One region of the Acidovorax sp. LjRoot117 genome, then DNA from elsewhere that is predicted to be linked to it. Evidence: predicted binding sites of a transcription regulator. Region 1 holds the regulator's gene; each other region holds the start of a gene.

Region 1 (5,043 bases):
GGCGCAAAAGAAGATCTACCCCCGCTCCATCAGCGGCGTGTTCGCGCGCTGGCGCTGGGCCATGGTGTTCCTCACGCAGCTCGTGTTCTACGGGCTGCCATGGTTCGAGTGGGGGCAGCGCCAGATGGTGCTGTTCGACCTGGGTGCGCGGCGCTTTTACATCTTCGGCCTGGTACTGTACCCGCAGGACTTCATCTACCTCACGGGCCTGCTCATCATCTCGGCGATGTCGCTGTTCCTGTTCACCGCAGTGGCGGGGCGGCTGTGGTGCGGCTTTGCGTGCCCGCAGACGGTCTACACCGAGATGTTCATGTGGATCGAGCACAGGATCGAGGGGGACCGCAGCGCGCGGCTGCGGCTGGACAAGGGGCCGTGGACGGCAGAGAAGGCGGTGAAGAAGTCGCTCAAGCAGCTGGCGTGGATGTCGGTGGCGCTGTGGACGGGTTTTACCTTCGTGGGCTACTTCGTGCCCATCCGCACGCTGGGCAGCGAGCTGCTGGCTTTCTCGGGCGGGTGGCAGATGTTCTGGGTGCTGTTCTACGGCGTTGCCACCTACGGCAACGCGGGCTACATGCGCGAGCAGGTCTGCAAGTACATGTGCCCCTATGCGCGCTTTCAGAGCGCGATGTTCGACAAGGACACGCTGGTGGTGAGCTACGACCCCGAGCGGGGCGAGCAGCGCGGCCCGCGCAAGAAGGACATCGACTACAAGGCCCAGGGCCTGGGCGACTGCATCGACTGCTCGCTGTGCGTGCAGGTCTGCCCCGTGGGCATCGACATCCGCAACGGGCTGCAGTACGAGTGCATCGGCTGCGGGCTGTGCGTGGACGCCTGCAACACCGTGATGGACAAGATGCAGTACCCGCGCGGGCTCATCCGCTATTCCACGCAGAACGGCGTGGCGAACCGGTGGAGCCAGTCGCAGATGCTGCGCCGGGTGCTGCGCCCGCGCGTGCTGATCTACACCGCGATCCTGGCAGCGCTGTGTCTTGCCATGCTGGCCAGCCTGGTCACGCGCACACCGCTGAAGGTGGATGTGGTGCGCGACCGTGCGGCCTTGTCACGCATCGTGGCCGGGGGCAAGCTCGAGAACATCTACCGCCTGCAGATCATGAATGCGACCGAGGGGCCGCAGCGCTACCGCATCGCCGCCCGCGGGCTGACCGCGCTCGAAGTGGCCTCGGAGGCCGAGGTGGACATCGGTGCCGCGGAATCCCGCTGGGTGGCGGTGCGGCTGCAGATTCCGTACGGATCGGCCGCGCCGGGCTCGCACGCGGTGCAGTTTGACGTGCAGGCGGTGGACCGAGCCGCCCATGTGACCGAGAAATCCGTTTTCCTGGTGCCGCGCTGAGGCGCTGCACCGCCCGAGAAGATTTGCAAGGAGTACTGACATGCCATCGAATCCCGCCATCGGCCGCAACGGCCCAGCCATCTCTGCCAGTTCCACAGGTCCGGGCGCCGCGCCCGCCGCCGCCCCGTGGTGGAAGTTCGGCCACGTCTGGCTGGTCATCGCCGGGCCCGCCATCGTGATCGTGGCCGGCTTCGTCACGCTGTGGCTGGCCATCTCGCGCCCCGACCCGGTGGTGGCGGAGGACTACTACCGCCAGGGTATCGAGATCAACAAGACGCTGGAAAACCCATCCAAGAGCCTGGCGCCCGCGGTCAAGGGCCGCAACCACGCCGCCACGCCGGTGCAGGACCAGCCGCGTTGAGTCGCCCACCGGCTGACCGGCTGCGACGACGACAACAACAACACCGGCGAGCACCGGCGGCCCCTGCGGTACCGCCGTGCCCGCTCGCCCCGCGAAGGAGACTGCAAGTATGTGGACGCAACGCCTGATGTGGATTGCCTGGCCCGCCTTTTTGATGGCCGGCGTGATGGAGATGCTGGTCTTTGCCCTGGTCGATCCGCACGACCTGCACTGGTTCGGCCAGCCCCTGGCACTGTCGCGCGAGGGGGTCTATACCCTCGCGTTCTTCGCGTTCTGGGCCGTCACGATGGCATCGAGCGCGCTGACCACGCTGCTGGCGATGTCGCCGTTCGAGCTGAACCGCTGCCCCGTGCCGCCGGGGGAGCGCCCTGACGATTGCCGCAAGACATCGTGCTCCTGATGTGCCGAGGTGTGCCGAGCCAGCGTGTGGTGAAAACGGCGTTTTGAAAACGACAGCGCCGGCTCGAAGCCGGCGCCGAAGTCCTGGCCTGTGGTGGTGCTCAGTGGCAGGCTTGCTGGCTGTTCACGATGCGCTTGAGTGCGTCGGTATCGAGGATGCGCACATGGCGCTGCTTGACCTCGACGATGCCTTCTTCGACGAACTTGGAGAACGTGCGGCTCACGGTCTCGAGCTTGAGGCCCAGGTAGCTGCCGATCTCTTCGCGCGTCATCCGTAGCACCAGCTCGGACTGCGAGAAGCCCCGTGCGTGCAGGCGCTGCACCAGGTTCAGCAGGAATGCGGCCAGCCGCTCTTCGGCGCGCATGCTGCCCAACAGCAGCATCACGCCATGCTCGCGCACGATCTCGCGGCTCATGATCTTGTGCACGTGGTGCTGCAGCGCCGTGACCTCGCGCGAGAGTTCTTCGATGCGGTCGAATGGCATCACGCAGACTTCGGCGTCTTCCAGCGCCACGGCATCGCAGGTGTGCTGGTCGTTCACGATGCCGTCGAGGCCGATGATCTCCCCGGCCATCTGGAAACCGGTGACCTGGTCGCGGCCGTCTTCGGTCGCCACGCAGGTCTTGAAGAAGCCGGTGCGGATGGCATACAGCGAGGTGAAGGTCTCGCCGTTGCGGAACAGCGTGGTGCCGCGCTTGACCTTGCGGCGGGTGGCCACGACCTCGTCGATGCGCTGCAACTGCTCATCGCTCAGGCCGACAGGCATGCACAGCTCCCGCAGATTGCAGTTGGAGCAGGCGACTTTCATGGTGAGCGGGTTCATAGGTACAGCTGGTTGGGGTTCGGGCGTTGCACCCCGTGGTGGCGAGGCTTCGCTGCGGACCGGGGGTGGGCGACTGACATGCATCAAATTGTCGCTGGTCGGCTGGTGACATCACTTGACGTAGATCAAGGACGCGAGGAACAGCTTACGGCACAGTGGCAACGTACGCAAGGATGCTTCCAATGACTGCTGTTTCGCCCGAGCTGCTGCGCCGCTTCGATGTGCCAGGGCCCCGCTATACCTCCTACCCCACGGCCGACCGCTTCGTCGAGGCCTTCGGGCAGGACGACTACGTGCTTGCGCTGGAGCAGCGCCGCGCGGGCACCGGGGCCAAGGCGCTGCCGCTGTCCCTGTACGTGCACATTCCGTTTTGCGAATCGCTGTGCTACTACTGTGCGTGCAACAAGATCATCACCAAGCACCATGACCGCGCCGATGTCTACCTGCGCTACCTGAGCCGCGAGATCGACCTGCACACCGCCCACTGCGGTACCGGGCAGGTGGTGAGCCAGCTGCACCTGGGCGGGGGTTCGCCCACGTTCCTGTCCGACGACGGGCTGCGCGAGCTCATGGCCATGCTCAAGCGCAGCTTCACGCTCGCGCCGGGCGGCGAGTACTCGATCGAGGTGGACCCGCGCACGGTGGATGCCAGTCGCCTGGCGGTGCTGGCCGAGCTGGGCTTCAACCGGCTGAGCTTCGGCGTGCAGGACTTCGACCCCGAGGTGCAGAAGGCCGTGCACCGCATCCAGCCCGCGGAGCAGGTGTTCTCGCTGGTGGAGTCGGCGCGCGCGCTGGGCTTCGAGTCGATCAACGTCGACCTCATCTACGGCCTGCCGCGCCAGACGCCCGAGTCGTTCGACCGCACGCTGGCCCAGGTGGTGCAACTGCGGCCCGACCGCATTGCGCTGTATGCCTACGCGCACCTGCCCGAGCGCTTCAAGCCGCAGCGCCGCATCGTCCCGGCCGAGCTGCCCATGGGCGGGGCCAAGGTGTCGATGCTGTCGCGCTCGCTCGATGCCTTCATGGCCGCAGGCTACGTGTACGTGGGCATGGACCACTTTGCGCTGCCCGACGACGCGCTGGCCGTGGCCAAGCGCCAGGGCCGGCTGCACCGCAACTTCCAGGGCTACAGCACCCAGCCCGACTGCGACCTCATTGGCCTCGGGGTATCCGCCATCGGCCGGGTGGGTGCCACCTACAGCCAGAACGCGAAGACCCTGGACGAGTACTACGACTTCTTGAACCAGGGCCGGCTGCCCGTGGTGCGCGGCCTGGCGCTGACGCGCGACGACCTGGTGCGCCGCGCCGTGATCATGGCGCTGATGTGCCAGGGCGAGCTGCTGTTCGAGCCGCTGGAGCAGGCGTGGCTCGTCGACTTTCGGCGTTACTTCGCGGCCGAGATCGAACAGTTGGAGGAGATGGCGGACCAGGGGCTGGTGCAGATCCGCCAGGACGGCATCGCGGTGACCGCCATGGGCTGGTTCTTCGTGCGCGGCATCGCGATGGTGTTCGACCGCTATCTGCAGGCCGACCGCAACCGGGCGCGGTTCTCGCGCATCATCTGATGCCCGGCCTCACCGCCCGCGCCCACGGGGTGCCTTCAGGCGCTTGCCCACCATGCTGCTCACGGTAGCTTCGACCGCTCTGCTCATGGGCCTTGCCGGCGGGTCCCATTGCCTGGCCATGTGTGCGGCGCCCTGTGGGGCGCTGGTGGGGCAGGGGGGCGGGCCTGCGGCGGGTGCCGTGGCGCAGCCGGTGCGGTGGTTGCCGCGCGGCGGCGTGGTGCAGCGCACGGCGGCGTTTCACGCGGGCCGGCTGGCGGGCTATGCCCTGGCAGGCGCCCTCGCGGCCCTGGCCATGGACAGCCTGGCATGGCTGACCCAGCACACCATGGCGCTGCGCCCCGCCTGGACCCTGGCGCATGTGGCGGTGATGGCCTGGGGCCTGATGCTCATGGTGCAGGCACGCCAGCCGCAGTGGGTGGAGCAGGCGGGCCGGGCGGTGTGGGCGCGTGTGCGCCCGCTGGTCCAGGCCCCGGGGGGCGTGCTGCTGGCGGGTTTCCTGTGGGCGCTGATGCCCTGCGGGCTGCTGTATTCGGCCTTGCTGGT
Region 2 (5,043 bases), on a different contig from region 1:
GACCTGTCGCAGAAGATCGAGGCCGAAGGCAAGGACGAAGTGGCCGACCTGCAGCGCGCACTGCGCGAGATGCAGCAGGGCCTGGGGTCGCTGGTGGCGCAGGTGCGTGATGCCAGCGGCAACATCGCCACGGCCAGCCAGGAGATCGCCACGGGCAACCAGGACCTGTCGCAGCGCACCGAGCAGACCGCCAGCAATGCACAGGAGGCCGTGTCCTCGCTGTCGCAGCTCACGTCCACCGTGCAGCAGACGGCGTCGTCCTCGCAGATGGCCAACCAGCTCGCCGCATCGGCATCGAACACCGCCACGCACGGCGGCTCGGTGGTGCAGCAGGCGGTCTCCAGCATGCAGGAAATCTCGGCGTCCAGCCGCAAGATCGGCGACATCATCGGCCTGATCGACTCCATTGCCTTCCAGACCAACATCCTGGCGCTGAACGCCGCGGTGGAGGCCGCCCGTGCGGGCGAACAGGGCCGGGGCTTTGCGGTGGTGGCCAGCGAGGTGCGCAGCCTGGCCCAGCGCAGCGCGGCCGCGGCCAGCGACATCAAGGGCCTGATCAACAACAGCGTGGCGGCCGTGGACGGCGGCGTGCGCCATGTGGAAGGCGCGGGCACGGCCATGAAGGAGATCGTGGCCAGCGTGCAGCGCGTGGGCGACATCATCGGCGAGATCACCGCGGCGGCGTCCGAGCAGTCGGCCGGCATCGGCCAGGTCAACCAGTCGGTGGGCGAGATCGACCGCATGACGCAGCAGAACGCGGCGCTGGTGGAACAGTCCGCCGCCGCTGCCGAGTCGCTGCGCGAGCAGGCCGCGCGCCTGTCGCAGGTGGTGCAGCAGTTCCGCCTGGCCGATTCGATGGGGCACAGTGGGGCGCACCACGGCTCACACTCTGCGCCAGTGGCAGCTCCGGCACAGCAGCGGCAGGCGCTGGCGGGCGGTGCGTCGGGCCGGGCACTGCTCTCCCGCTGATACGGCGCACTGACGCGGCCCGCACGACCGGGCACCCAGGCCCTGCAGGCATTCTTGGCTTGCAGGGCTTTTTTCATGGGCGGGCCGCACCAGCGCTTTCGTTCTGGCTTCGGCCTCGGCTGCCGAGCCGGTGGCGTGGCTGGTTGCGGAGTGTTTGACCTGCGTCATGCGCCGCGGCGCGGCTGCATGCCATTCTCGGGCTGTTGTTGTGTTGTCCACCCGGGAGAGTTGCCATGCCGTCCATCAGCCTGCGCACCATTCGCGAAGAGCATGCGTCGCTGGCGGCGGTGCTGCATTCACTGCGCCTGTTGCTCGACCAGGGGCCGGGCGACGCACCCGCCGCGTTCTTCGACGTGATGCGCGCGATGCTGTTCTACATCGACGAGTTTCCCGAGCGCCAGCACCACCCCAAGGAATCGCAATGGCTGTTCCCCAAGGTGGCCGAACGCTCGCCCGATGCCGCTGCCGCCATTGCGCAGCTGGAGCGTGAACACGCAGGCGGCGAGGCGGCGGTGCGCGAGCTGCAGCACCTGCTGCTGGGTTGGGAACTGATGGGCGAGTCGCGCCGCGAGGTGTTTGCGGATGCGCTGCGCAGGTATGTCGGCTTCTACCTGGAGCACATGCGGCTGGAGGAGGCCGTGGTGCTGCCGGCCGCGCAGAAGTGTCTGGCGGAGGCCGACTGGACCGCCATCGACGCCGCGTTTGCAGGCAACGCCAACCCGCTGGCGCACGGACCTGCGCGCGACCCGGCCTATGACCGCCTGTTCACCCGCATCGTGATGCGGGCGCCGAGCCCGATCGGGCTGGGTTGAGCGCAGGACAGCGTCAGAGTGCCGGAGGTTGTACAGACTCGCAGTCTCCCGCACCGCGCTGCCAAATCACCCCACACCGTTCACGCTGAGCCTGTCGAAGCGCCGCGCAGGGCTTCGACAGGCTCAGCCCGAACGGTCGGTGAGATGCCACCCTGCAGAACGATGCAACAGTGTGGATGGCGTGGACTGAGCGAACGGTGCGGAGCGTCAAGCAGCCCGCCGGGCTGTTCCCGTCACGCCGCCAGCGCAGGGTAGTCCGTGTACCCCTCGGCACCGCCGCCGTACAGCGTGGCGCGGTTCACCTCGTTCAACGGCGCGTCCTTTTGCAGGCGCTGCACCAGGTCCGGGTTGGCGATGAACGGGCGGCCGAAGGCCACGATGTCCGCGCCGTTCGCCAGCGCCGTTTCGGCCAGGGCCTTGTCGTAGGCGTTGTTCACCATCCACGCGCCCTGGCCGCCGGCTGTGCGGTATGCGGCCTTGAGCGCGTTGTAGTCGAAGGGGCGGTCCGGAATGTCGCGCGGGCCGCCCGTGGCGCCTTCGATCACGTGGATGTACGACAGGCCCAGCGGGCCCAGCTGGCGCACCACGTAGTCGAACAACGGCTGCGGGTCGGCGTCCACCACGTCGTTGGCGGGCGTGACGGGCGACAGGCGGATGCCGGTGCGGCCGGCGCCGATCTCTGCGGTGATGGCGTTGACCACTTCGAGCAGCAGGCGGGCGCGGTTCTCGATGCTGCCGCCGTAGGCGTCGGTGCGCTGGTTGGCGCCGGTCTTGAGGAACTGGTCGATCAGGTAGCCGTTGGCGGCATGCACTTCCACACCGTCAAAGCCTGCATCGATGGCCGCGCGAGCGGCGCGGCGGTAGTCATCGACGATGCCGGGCAGCTCGGACTGCTCCAGCGCGCGGGGCACCGACGTTTCGGTGAAGGTGGGCACGCCGTCCTTGATGAGCACGGTCTTGGTCTTGGCCTGGATGGCCGACGGTGCGACGGGTGCGGCGTTGCCGGGCTGCAGGTCGGTGTGCGAGACGCGGCCCACGTGCCACAACTGCACCACGATCTTGCCGCCCGCGGCGTGCACGGACGACGTGACCTTCTTCCAGCCGGCGATCTGCTCGGGCGCATACAGGCCCGGCACGTCGGCATAGCCCTGGCCCTGGTGCGAGATGGCGGTGGCCTCGGAAATGATGAGACCGGCGCTGGCGCGCTGCGTGTAGTAGGTGGCCACGAGGTCGGTGGGCACGGCATTGGGCGAGCGGTTGCGCGTGAGCGGCGCCATGGCGATGCGGTTGGCCAGTTGCAGGTCACCGGCTTGGACGGGGTCGGACAGGAATGGCATGGGATGAAACTTCCGGATAGAGCGTGGGATGAAAACGTCGGCAGGGGCCATCGGTCGAAAGCCGAAGGTTAATGCTGCAGCGCAAAACGTGCAGCGCACTGGCGTCAACAAGGGCTCTGGTTTTGTGCTATTGGCCCCAGCGGCCCCGCTGCGGGCCGTGGCGCTGCCCGGCCAGCGCGCTAAAGGCGGCTGCGGCAAAATTGCACGCCATGCCCTCCCATCCTGCACCGCCCGGCGCGGTCCGGCCCTTGGCCACGTTGCCTGCCACGTTGCCCGCGCTGTGGCTGGCGGTGGCGCTCTCCATGGGCGCTGCGGTGTCGCTGGGCATCACACGCTTTGCGTATGCGCTGTTGCTGCCCCCCATGCGCGAGGACCTGGGCTGGACCTACACGCTGGCCGGGGCCATGAACACGGTGAATGCGCTGGGCTACCTGCTGGGCGCGCTGGCCACACCGTGGCTGCTGCAGCGCGTGGCCCCGGGCAAGGTGCTGGTGGCGGGCGCCGTGTTGGCGTCGGTGTTCATGGGGCTCAGCGGCTTCTTCGTGGATGCGGTGCCGCTGCTGCTGCAGCGCCTGCTGGCCGGTGCTGCCAGCGCGCTGGTGTTCATTGCGGGCGGGCTGCTGGCGGCGCGCCTGGGGGCGCATGCGGTGGGGCGCGCAGGGCTGCTGCTGGGGCTGTACTACGGCGGCACGGGCTGGGGCATCAGCCTGTCGGCGCTGCTGGTGCCTGCGGTGCTGGCGGGCGCACCCGGGCCGCATGCCTGGGCGTGGGCCTGGTGGGCGCTGGCCGTTGCCTGCGCCGGTGCCACCGCGGTGCTGCTGTGGCCCGCGCGCCGCCTGCAGGCGCTGGCGGCACCGGCAGCGCCTCCCACGCCGTTCAATCTGCAGCATCCACCCGCCCGGGTGAGCTGGCGGGCCCTGGGGCCTGCGCTGCTGGGCTATGGCCTGTTCGGCGTGGGCTACATCGGCTACATGACCTTTGTGGTGGCGCTGCTGCGCGAGCAGGGCGCCAGCGGCACCGCGGTGACCTGGTTCTATGCGCTGCTGGGGCTGGCCGTGCTGCTGTCCTCGCGCATCTGGGCGGGCCTGCTGGACCGCAGCCGGGGCGGGCAGGCGCTGGCGCTGCTCAACGGCCTGCTGGGCGTGGCCACGGTGCTGCCGGCGCTCACGTCCGCGTGGCCGGTGGTGCTGGGATCGGGCTTGCTGTTTGGCGGGGTGTTCCTGTCGGTGGTCGCATCGACCACGGCGCTGGTGCGCCACAACCTGCCCCAGGTGCTGTGGGCCAGCGGCATCAGCGCGTTCACCATCGTGTTCGCGGCTGGACAGATTGTCGGGCCCACGGTGGTCGGCTGGATCGCCGACGGCCCGGGCGGCCTGGCGCGCGGGCTGGTGTTCTCGGCCTGTGCGCTCTGGGCGGGGGCGCTGGTGGCGTCGCGGCAAAGGCCGCTGGCGGGCTCTGGCGCGGGCGGCTGACCGGGGGTGTGGGGCGAGCAGGACCCTGCACAGATGCCGCGCTGGCGGTTAGTTGGTTTTCGCATATCCAAGTGCGAAACCAGTGCAAGCCGCCAACGGCCCGCTGCCTAGAATTTTTCTCTCATGCCATGGGCGGACCCGCGCCGCACCGTGGCCGCATCCGACGCATCCCGAGAGGACATTCCCCCCATGGCAACGACAACACGCAGAAAAAGCATCCAGGCCGCGGCCTTGCTGGTAGGCACGGTATTGGGCTTCAGTGCCCTGGCGCAGACACGCGAGGTGGTCATCGGCTACCAGGACATGGTCGTGCCGTGGCGCCATGCACAGGAAACGCGCGAGGTCGAAAAGCGCACGGGCTACAAGGTCACCTACCGCAAGCTGGGCAGCGGCGCCGAGGTGGTGCGCGCGCTGGCCTCCGGCGCCATCCACATCGGCGAGGCGGGTTCGTCG
Region 3 (5,043 bases), on a different contig from region 1:
GCGACGGCGAGCTGCGCGACCAGCTGCACGGCGAGATCACACGCTGGCGCGCCGCCCTGCGGCGCACGGTGCTGCAGTCCATCGAGGCCGGACACCTGCCGGCCGACACGCCCGCAGACCAGCTGGTGGGCGAGATCTACGCGATGATCATGGGCCTGTTGCACGATGTGCGCTTCCTGCGCGATCCGCAGGCCGTGCAACGCGTGGAGGCGTCGTGGGCGCGCCTCATCCAGAGTTACCAGCCGACGGCGGCCTGAAGACGGTGCGCCATGGAAATCTCTTGCTTTGTTTTGCCCCAATTTCGCACAACCGTGCGAAGAAAGGAGAAGCCATGTTGATCTTTCTGATACTCGCAGCCGCCATCGCCGCTGCGCGCGCCGTGCAGGCACTGCGCGACACACTCGCCCAGCTGCCGCGCAGCAACCGCGACTGGATCTTCTACTGAGCGCGGCTCACACGACGCTGCGGGCGCCGTGGCCGCGCGCGGGTTCGTACGACGACCCGCGCTGCCTGCAACGCAGCGCGTGGCCAGAGCAGCTTTGCCGCGTTGTATGACCCGCCCTCAACGCCCGCGCCCGGCCCCAGGCCGCGCCGCGCCAACCACCCCACCCTCCCCTGTGTGTTTGATTTTCCGGAGCACCGCCATGAGCCATTCCAACGCCCTGCAGACCACCACCCACTTCTACGGCGGACATGCCGGCATGCGGCTGCTGCGCACCGCCCTGGGCGCTGCCGAGCGCCTGTGGCCCGCCCTGGCCGTGCGCGCGGCCTACCGCCTGTTCGGCACGCCCTTGCCTTTGCGCAGACCCGGCGGCAACGCCCTGCCCGCCGGTGCTTGGCGCACCGAGCGGTGGCCGTTCGAAGACGCCGAGATCACGCTCTACACGCCCCAGGCGCAGCCCCATGGCCCCGCAGTGCTGTTGCTGCACGGATGGGGCGGCCACGCGCGCCAGATGCTGCCGCTGGCCGATGCACTGGCCGCGCGGGGCCTGCGACCGGTGCTGGTGGACCTGCCCGCGCACGGCGGCAGCCGGGGCCGCGTGAGCAACCTGGCGCAGTTCGCCCGGGCCATCGAATACGCCACGGCCCGGCTGCACGCGCAGGACTCGGCGCCCACCGCGGTGGTGGCGCATTCGCTCGCGGCCAATGCGGCTGCGCATGCCGCCAGCCGCGGCCTGGCCACCGGGCGGCTGGTGCTGCTGGCGCCGCCCGCATCGCCACACGAATACACACGCCTGTTCGCGCAGGTGTTCGGCCTGTCGGAGCGCACCCGCGCCGCGATGCAGCGACGCATCGAGGCGCGCGAAGGCATTCTGATGCGCCAGTTCGAGCCGCCCGCCGTGGGCCCGCGCATCGCCCTGCCCACGCTGGTGGTGCACGACCGGGGCGACCGCATCAACCGCTTTGCCGACGGCGAGGCCTACCGCGACTGCATTGCGGGCGCCACGCTGATGCCCACCGAAGGGCTGGGGCACCGCAAGATCCTGCAGCACGCCGAGGTGCTGGCCGCCGTGGCGGATTTCGTGGCGCAGCCGGTGTCTGCGCAGCAGCCGGCAGGCACCGGGCACGGCCGGCTGCTGGCCGACGGCTGCCCGAAGTGATGGGCCGCGGCTTGAACCGTGGGGCGGCCTGTCGCCAACAGTTACAGCCGCCATGGCGACGCGGGCAGACAGCGCCTATCATCCGGGACGCCGCTGCGCCGCGAGAACCGTTCCTGCGGGCGCAGCGGCCGATGAATGGCCGGTGACCGCACCGGCCGCCCCACGCTGCTATCCGACTGGCGCCTGCAATGCACCTTCTCACGTCCGCCTGGCCTGCACTGGCCTACCTGCTGCCCGCGCTGGTGCTGGTGTCTGCGATCTACTTTCTGGCCAAGGGCGACCGGCGCGCGCTGGCGCACCTGATGGCGCTGCTGGCGTGCTTCCTGATCGGTGCGCTGCTGATGGAGTTCTTCATCTTCATGGCCGCGCGCATGGCCCGCTCGGGCAGCCGCGATGCCGTGCTGGGCATGGGCACCCGCCAGCTGCTGGAGACCATGGCCAACCCACGCTCCATCGCCGCGCAGCCCCTGACGCTGGCGGCCGTTTCCGCCTACAGCGTGCTGGCCGCGTACCTGTGGCTGCTGGTCACCTGGGTGCTGCACCTGCGCGGCAAGCCCGCGGGTGGCGCCCGCAAGAAGAAGCCCGCCAAGGCATCCGCCCGCAAGCCGGCGCGCGCCTGAGCCGCAGGTTTTTTTTATCACGCACCTTTTTTGAGGGTTTTTGATGGCCTACCGCTGGATGGACGGGCGCCAGAAGCTATTTATTGGATAGCAACTGCCTTGACGGGCCATCTGCGTGGCTTCGTCATGCGCCCCACAGCCCGGTAGACCCCCATCGCCACCGCACGGCGCGTGCGTGGCCGATGTGCGGCCAGCCGCCAGCACCTCCCAAGGCCAGGCTTGATGCAGGGCAAAGCCTGCCGCCCGGGGCGCATCCACAATGCAGGCCGTCGCCTCCGCTTGCAGGGGCGTGCGTACCTGGCGGGTCCACCCGCCCCTCGGCCATGACATCCACCACCACCTCCCCTTCTCACAGCGACGTCCTCATCGCCGGTGCGGGGCCTGCGGGCCTGGCGCTGGCCATCTCCCTCGCACAGGCCGGGTTCACTGCCACCGTGGTCGAGCAGCAGCCGCAAGCCGCGCTGGCCGACCCCGCGCCCGACGGCCGCGAGATCGCGCTGACCCACCCCAGCCGCGCCACGCTGCAGCGGCTGGGCACCTGGACGCAGCTCGCGCCGCACGAGACCGGCGCCATCCACGCGGCGCAGGTGCACGACGGGCCGCTTGGCCAACACAGCGCGCTGCAGCTCGATGCCCGGCGCGCGGGCGCGGGCCATGAAGCGCTGGGCTTCATCGTCCCCAACCACGCGCTGCGGCGCACCGCGTATGCCGTGGCGGCGCAGACGCCCGGGGTGCGCATCGTCACCGGCGCCCAGGTGACGCGCGTGGCGACCCTGGCCACGCATGCCGAGCTGGAGTACCGCCTGCCGTCCGACCTCGCGGCGCGCCCCGGCACCCACGGCGCGACACCGCCGACCGAGCGGCTGCAGGCACCGTTGCTGGTGGCGGCCGACAGCCGCTTGTCGGCCACGCGGCGGCAGCTGGGCATCGGCGCGCGCATGGCGGACTTCGGCCGCACCGTCATCGTCTGCCGCATGCGCCATGCCCTCGCCCACGGCGGCGTGGCGCACGAGTGTTTTGGCTACGAGCGCACGCTGGCCATACTGCCTCTGCCGGATGCGATGGACACGGTGGGCGCGGCCGACGCGGTCGGCACCGCGCACCGGTGCTCGGTCGTCGTCACCGCAGGCGCTGCAGATGCAGCCGCTCTGATGGCCTTGCCGGCCGACGCGTTTGCGGCCCAGGTACAGGCGCAGTTCCGTGGCCGCCTGGGCCCTATGCAGCTCGACGGCGAGCGCCATGCCTACCCGCTGGTGGCTGTGTATGCAGACCGCTTTGCCGCCCAGCGCTGCGCCCTGCTGGGCGACGCCGCCGTGGGCATGCACCCGGTGACGGCGCACGGCTACAACCTGGGCCTGGCCGGTGTGGAGCGGCTGACCACCGCCCTGCAGACCGCGCGCCGCCAGGGCCGCGGCATCGGCGACCACCGCGCACTGGCCGCCTACGCCCGCGCGCACCACCACCACGCCTGGCCGATCTACGAAGGCACCAACGCCATCGTGCGGCTGTACACCGACGCACGCCCCCTGCCCCGCCTGCTGCGCCAACTGGTGCTGCAAGGCGCGCGCCGCCTGCCGCCCCTGCAAGCCGCCATCGTGGGCCAGCTGACCGGCAAACCGCCTGGCTGGATGCAGGCGCTGGCGCCCGGCCGTCCCACAAATCTTCAAAAAACATAGCTGCCAGCGCACGCCTGGATTGGCTTGCAGCCGTATTTGCACCGCAACCCAACCCCAATAAGCGCCACCAGCGATATTTTCAATAGCAAGCTACCTCTGCAACTGGCGCGCCCCAAGGCCAGTGCCACCGTGGAACTGGCTCCGCCAGGCCACGGGTGGCGTCCCCCTGCGGGGGAAGGCGCCATAGGCGACTCAGGGGGGCTTCCATCCTTCCAGGCCACGGGTGGCGTCTCCCTGCGGGAGAAGGCGCCGAAGGCGACTCAGGGGGAGTCGTGCACCCCCAGCGTCACCATGCCGTACAGCGGCGCGCCCAGCCAGGGCCACCACAGCGTCTCCAGCGCCAGGCCCGCCCAGCCATAGCATTCCGCCACGCTGTGCTCGTGCAGCAGCTCCAGGCGCGGGTGCACGGCGGCCAGGTCGGACAGGCGCGCCACACCCCAGCGGAACTCGGCCCCGGTGGGCCCCACGCTCGCATGGCGGGCCGCCGTGCCCACCGCGCGGTGGGTCAGCACATCCAGCACCAGGCGCGAGCCCGCGGGCGCGCACTGCGCGAACTCGGTCAGCACGGCCTCGACCTGCGCGGGCTCCAGGTACATCAGCACGCCTTCGCACAGCACCAGCACGGGCTGCGGCGGCGGCTCGCCGGCGGCGGCATCACGCGTCGGCAGGCCCAGGCGGCCCCACCAGCCGGGCTGGGTGATGTCCACCTCGGCCAGGCGGGCGCGCGGGCACTGCGCAGGCAGCAAGGGGCGGCGCATCGCCATCACCTCGGGCAGGTCGGCGTCCAGCCAGTGGTTGGCACCGGTGTCCAGCCACTGGAAATGGTGCGACAGGCCGCAGCCCAGGTTCACGCCCTGGGCCCCGGGGTGCATCAGGAAGAATCCCTGCGCCGTGTCGCGAATGAACCGCGTGCGCCACAGCACGTTGAGCACCGTGGGCAGGTCGTTGAGGTAGGCCTCCACGTCGGCGCCCAGGCGCTCCAGCAGCTCGGCCGCCACCGCATCGCCGCACGCCAGCCACGGAAAGTAATGGTCGCCCCGCGCCCGTGCGGCCAGGGGGATGAGCAGGGTGCTGGGTACGGGGGGCAAGGCGGGGCCGCGCGCCTGCGCCTTGCCATCGCAGAGCTGCGCGCTGTGAGCAGCGGCC

What was found. Region 1 encodes FNR, which switches genes on or off when oxygen is low (the NO sensors DNR and NnrR bind a similar motif). Its sites were predicted from a motif close to TTGATNNNNATCAA; they were not measured.
Region 2: ACSQ3D_RS13590 (hemerythrin domain-containing protein) is a predicted target of FNR. The motif match lies at 1,124-1,137, and genes of this name have one in related genera.
Region 3: ubiM (5-demethoxyubiquinol-8 5-hydroxylase UbiM) is a predicted target of FNR. The motif match lies at 2,441-2,454, and genes of this name have one in related genera.

The regions. Positions count from the first base shown of each region.
Region 1 is NZ_CAXUPO020000002.1:140,493-145,535, forward strand. Features, by position in the region: gene ccoG (cytochrome c oxidase accessory protein CcoG) at 1-1,351, shown strand, start outside; gene ACSQ3D_RS06055 (FixH family protein) at 1,392-1,712, shown strand; gene ACSQ3D_RS06060 (hypothetical protein) at 1,822-2,112, shown strand; gene fnr (fumarate/nitrate reduction transcriptional regulator Fnr) at 2,213-2,935, opposite strand; gene hemN (oxygen-independent coproporphyrinogen III oxidase) at 3,118-4,500, shown strand; gene ACSQ3D_RS06075 (sulfite exporter TauE/SafE family protein) at 4,553-5,043, shown strand, end outside.
Region 2 is NZ_CAXUPO020000004.1:86,057-91,099, forward strand. Features, by position in the region: gene ACSQ3D_RS13585 (methyl-accepting chemotaxis protein) at 1-969, shown strand, start outside; gene ACSQ3D_RS13590 (hemerythrin domain-containing protein) at 1,203-1,781, shown strand; gene ACSQ3D_RS13595 (alkene reductase) at 2,015-3,118, opposite strand; gene ACSQ3D_RS13600 (YbfB/YjiJ family MFS transporter) at 3,328-4,590, shown strand; gene tauA (taurine ABC transporter substrate-binding protein) at 4,780-5,043, shown strand, end outside.
Region 3 is NZ_CAXUPO020000004.1:184,413-189,455, reverse strand. Features, by position in the region: gene ACSQ3D_RS14095 (TetR/AcrR family transcriptional regulator) at 1-257, shown strand, start outside; gene ACSQ3D_RS14090 (alpha/beta fold hydrolase) at 645-1,601, shown strand; gene ACSQ3D_RS14085 (hypothetical protein) at 1,790-2,221, shown strand; gene ubiM (5-demethoxyubiquinol-8 5-hydroxylase UbiM) at 2,545-3,897, shown strand; gene ACSQ3D_RS14075 (class I SAM-dependent methyltransferase) at 4,158-4,985, opposite strand.